Regions from separate parts of the Marinobacter shunpengi genome, predicted to be linked through region 1. Evidence: predicted binding sites of a transcription regulator. Region 1 holds the regulator's gene; the other holds the start of a gene.
The links. The regulator sigma-54, encoded in region 1, starts transcription at its own class of promoters, with help from an activator protein. The targets are predictions, from matches to a motif close to ANTGGCATNNANNTTGCTNT.

Region 1 (2,473 bases):
TTCCGGCGCCAGTATGTTGTTGATGGTCAAGGTCGAATCGGTCATGGATGCTCGTCGGTCCCGATAAAAAAATGCTGCGGTACGAGTCCGTACCGCAGCGTTGTGAGTCAGATTATAGCCGTTCCGGTATCGCAATGGTTAGCGGGCAGTTGCTCCGTGCATCCGGTCAACGTTCTTTTCCTTGTGCTTGAGGATCTGCCGGTCAAGTTTGTCCACCAGGGCATCGATGGCGGCGTACATGTCATCGTTTTCAGCCTTCGCGTGGATTTCGCCGCCGACCACATGCAGCGTGGCTTCCGCGATCTGGCGCACCTTTTCCACCTCCAGGGTTACCTGACAGTTGCTGATGTGATCGAAGTGGCGCTCAAGTTTTTCGAATTTCTCGTTGATGTAATCCTTGAGGGAGGGAGTCAGTTCGACATGATGACCGGAAATGTTCAGTTGCATGGGCTTCTCCTGTTTGTCAGACCCTTTGTGTCAGACCAGTCGCTTCCGCTCGTTGGAGGGCGGAATATGCATGGCTTCACGGTACTTTGCCACCGTTCGCCTCGCCACCTTGATGCCCTGCTCTCCCAGCATGGTGGCAATCTTGCTGTCACTGAGCGGCTTTTTCGGGGTTTCCGCCGCAATCAGTTTCCTGATCATTGCGCGAATGGCCGTGGACGAGCATTCGCCGCCTTCCTCGGTGCTCACGTGGCTCGAGAAGAAGTACTTCAGCTCGAAGATGCCACGGGGCGTGTGCATGAACTTTTGCGTGGTGACCCGGGAAATGGTGGATTCGTGCATTTCCACAGCCTGGGCGATGTCCGACAGGATCAGCGGTTTCATCGCCTCTTCCCCATGGTCCAGAAAACCCTGTTGATGTTCAACTATTCGTGTCGCCACCTTCAGCAGGGTCTCGTTCCGACTCTGCAGGCTCTTGATGAACCATTTCGCCTCCTGGAGCTGATCCCGCAGATAGGTGTTGTCGGCACTGCTGTCGGCACGCCTTATAAGGGAAGCATAGCTGGCATTGACACGAATGCGCGGGGCAATTTCAGGATTCAGTTCCACCCGCCAGCGGCCCTTGTCCTTGCGTACGATCACGTCCGGAATCACGTAGTCCGGCTCGGAGGTGTCCAGGGCGTTGCCCGGGTGCGGGTTGAGGGCGGTGATCACCGCCAGCACTTCCCGCAACTGGTCTTCCTTCAGGCGACTGCGCCGTAACAGTTGTGCGTAGTCGCGGTTACCCAGCAGGTTGATGTAGTGGGTGATCACCAGTCGCGCCTTGTCCAGCCACGGGGTGTCTGCGGGCAATTGGTTAAGCTGGATCAGCAGGCATTCCTGCAGGTCACGGGCAAAGACACCGGGCGGGTCGAAGTGCTGCAGGCGGCGCAGGACGGCTTCCACCTCGTCCATTTCCACCGGGTCCTCGTCTTCGTCGTCCATCAGCCCGGAATGGATTTCCTCCAGTGCGGAGGTCAGGTAGCCGCGCTCATCCACGGCATCCAGCAGGGCATGGGCGATGGCGGCATCCCGCTCGCCCATGGGGGTCAGGTTGAGCTGCCACTCCAGATGGTCGTGCAGGGTCTCGGTAGTGGGACTGCGGCTTTCGAAATCGGAGTCATTGTCGTCATCGCCCCGGGAGGCGGGAGCCGGCGCGGACTGGTAGATATCGTCCCAGGCGGTGTCCACCGGCAGGTCGTCGGGGATGTTGTCGGACGGGTTGTTGTCCGCCGACCAGTCCGATTCCTCCCAGGTATTGTCGGCTGCGGACTCACCTTCCGAGGCGCTGACCGACTCCTCGTTGTTGTCCCGCTCGGCGTCGGAAGACTCGTCGGTGTCTTCCTCCTCGGAGGTTTCCAGCATCGGGTTGGAGTCCAGGGCCTGCTGGATTTCCTGTTGCAGGTCCAGTGTGGAAAGCTGGAGCAGACGGATCGCCTGTTGCAGTTGTGGGGTCATCGTCAGGCTCTGACCCATCTTTAACTGTAAGGAGGCTTTCATCACCATGGTTTCACATCCATCGCCCTTCTGAGGTAGCCGGTAACAGAATCGTTGCTAAAAAACACTGATTCAGCTCAAAAAATAGCTGAAGTCAGGCAAAAAAATCAGCATTACCGGATACTTGGAAATAACAAGCAAGTTCTTTGCCGAGTGTACCCCCTTGCTGCTGTCAACACAATTGCAGGGCGTGCGGACTGTGTTGCAGTGTGTAATGGGCACGGTCTGGCGTCGGATTACAGCCTGAACTCGTTCCCCAGGTAGACTTCCTTCACCTGCTGGTTGGCCAGGACTTCATCCGCGGACCCAGAGGCAATGATGTGGCCGCTGCTGACGATGTAGGCCTTTTCGCATATATCCAGCGTTTCCCGCACGTTATGGTCGGTGATCAGTACGCCGATCTGCTTGTCCCGCAGGTGGCGGATGATCTGCTTGATGTCGCTGACGGAGATGGGATCCACCCCGGCAAACGGTTCGTCCAGCAGGATAAAGG
Region 2 (2,473 bases), on a different contig from region 1:
CACCCAGTCCGGACGGGCACCGGGACGGTCAATCTTGTTGACCACCACGATGGGACGAAGGCCGGCATCGAAAGCCTTCTGGGTCACGAAACGGGTCTGGGGCATGGGGCCGTCGATGGAATCCACCACCAGCAGCACACTGTCTACCATGCTCATGACCCGTTCGACTTCACCGCCAAAATCGGCGTGACCCGGGGTGTCTACGATGTTGATGTTGTAATCGTGCCACTTCAGGGCCGTGTTCTTGGCCAGGATGGTGATACCGCGTTCCTTTTCCTGGTCATTGGAGTCCATGACCCGCTCGTTCTCGAGTTCCTTGCGGTCCAGGGTGCCGGACTGGCGCAATAACTGGTCTACGAGGGTGGTCTTCCCATGGTCAACGTGGGCAATAATGGCAACATTTCTTAGCTTATCAATCACAACAGGTTTCCTGAGGCATGTCGGGCGACCTGAGAGGGTCCACAATGCGCGCCCGACCTGTCGGCCGGCCCACATACCGTCTCAAATCCGGAAAATGAATACTTGTCACCGGCAGTGAGGCCGGTATCCTGCACTTGGAGTCTTTAGCAGGCGCGCGAAGTATATAGGAAACAGGGTGTCGTTAATATGAAGAAAAACGCCTATTCTGTTTCGGTGCACCCCATACGCCCAGCGCACCATAAATGACCACAGCAACCCTTGGGCGCACCAAGAAGGTGCACTGCAGAAGCCTTTAGGCCAGACTTTGCCCCAGCGGAGAGCGTAAAGAGTCCTCCCAAAGGCCGTGGTTGCGCTTTTCTGGCGCGCCAACAAAAAACTGGCAAGCAGTTTGCTTTAAATTACGCAGCCGACTATCAGGGCGGTGCGGCCCCGTATGGAACCGCTGACACTGCTGATACCAACGATCGGACCGCAGCAACGCTGAACGATCCGGCACGACGAACACCGAAATCGCCCGCAACCCGGGTTAACTTACGGAGTAAGCACAATGTCCAAAACGATTGATCTGATCAAAGAACACGAAGTCAAATGGGTCGACCTGCGATTCACTGACAGCCGCGGTAAAGAGCAGCACGTCACCCTGCCCGCCACTGAAGTGGACGACGATTTCTTCAGCGATGGCAAGATGTTCGATGGTTCTTCAATTTCCGGCTGGAAGGGCATTAACGAGTCCGACATGATTCTGATGCCGGACGACGAGACCTCCGTACTGGATCCGTTCACCGAAGAAACCACCATCAACATTACCTGCGACATCGTGGAACCGACCACCATGCAGGGTTATGAGCGCGATCCCCGTTCCGTGGCCAAGCGTGCCGAGGAATACCTGAAGTCCACCGGCATCGCCGAGGGCGCCCTGTTCGGTCCTGAGCCCGAGTTCTTCGTGTTCGATTCCGCCAAGTGGAAAGTGGACATGCAAGGCGCCATGTACGAGCTGTACTCCGAGGAAGCCGCCTGGGTTTCCGGTGAAGACTTCGAGCGCAACAACATTGGTCACCGTCCTGGCGTCAAAGGCGGTTACTTCCCGGTTCCCCCGGTAGACAGCCTGCATGATCTGCGTGGCGCCATGTGTGCCGCCATGGAATCCATGGGTCTGGAAATCGAGGTTCACCACCACGAAGTGGGCACCGCCGGCCAGTGCGAGATCGGTGTTGGTGCCAACACCCTGACCCGTAAGGCTGACGAGGTTCAGATCCTCAAGTACTGCGTACACAACGTAGCCCACGCCTACGGCAAGACCGCCACCTTCATGCCCAAGCCGGTGGTAGGTGACAACGGTTCTGGCATGCACGTTCACATGTCCCTGAACAAGGACGGCAAGAACCTGTTCGCCGGTGACGGCTACGCAGGCCTGAGCGAAATGGCACTGTACTACATTGGCGGCATCATCAAGCACTCCAAGTCCATCAACGCGTTTACCAACAGCTCCACCAACAGCTACAAGCGTCTGGTGCCGGGCTTCGAGGCGCCGGTCATGCTGGCCTACTCTGCCCGTAACCGCTCCGCCTCCATCCGGATTCCGTACGTAAGCAGCCCCAAGGGCCGTCGTATCGAAGTACGCTTCCCGGATCCGTCCGCCAACCCGTATCTGGCCTTCGCAGCCCTGATGATGGCTGGCCTCGACGGCATCCAGAACAAGATCCACCCGGGCGATGCCATGGACAAGGACCTGTACGATCTGCCGAAGGAAGAAGCCCTGAACATCCCGACCGTTGCCGAGACTTTCCAGGAAGCCCTGGACAGCCTGGAAGCGGACCACGAGTTCCTGACCCGTGGCGGCGTGTTCACCGAAGACATGATCGCCGGCTACATTGACCTGAAGCGCGGTGAAGTGGAAAAGCTGAACATGACCACCCATCCGGTCGAGTTCGAGATGTACTACTCTGTCTGATCCGCGTCCGCGGAACGACTGAGTCAGAGAAAGCCCCGCCTCGGCGGGGCTTTTTTGTGACTTTCACCTCACCGTAACCCGAGGCGACGTATAGCACATTGC

Region 2: a site for sigma-54 is predicted at 796-815, ahead of glnA (glutamate--ammonia ligase). Genes of this name have one in related genera too.

Annotation. Positions count from the first base shown of each region.
Region 1 is NZ_JBJJLA010000011.1:126,561-129,033, reverse strand. It holds gene ptsN (PTS IIA-like nitrogen regulatory protein PtsN) at 1-45, opposite strand, end outside; gene hpf (ribosome hibernation promoting factor) at 139-447, opposite strand; gene ACJO3T_RS06155 (RNA polymerase factor sigma-54) at 478-1,983, opposite strand; gene lptB (LPS export ABC transporter ATP-binding protein) at 2,217-2,473, opposite strand, start outside.
Region 2 is NZ_JBJJLA010000017.1:320,551-323,023, reverse strand. It holds gene typA (translational GTPase TypA) at 1-420, opposite strand, end outside; gene glnA (glutamate--ammonia ligase) at 968-2,371, shown strand.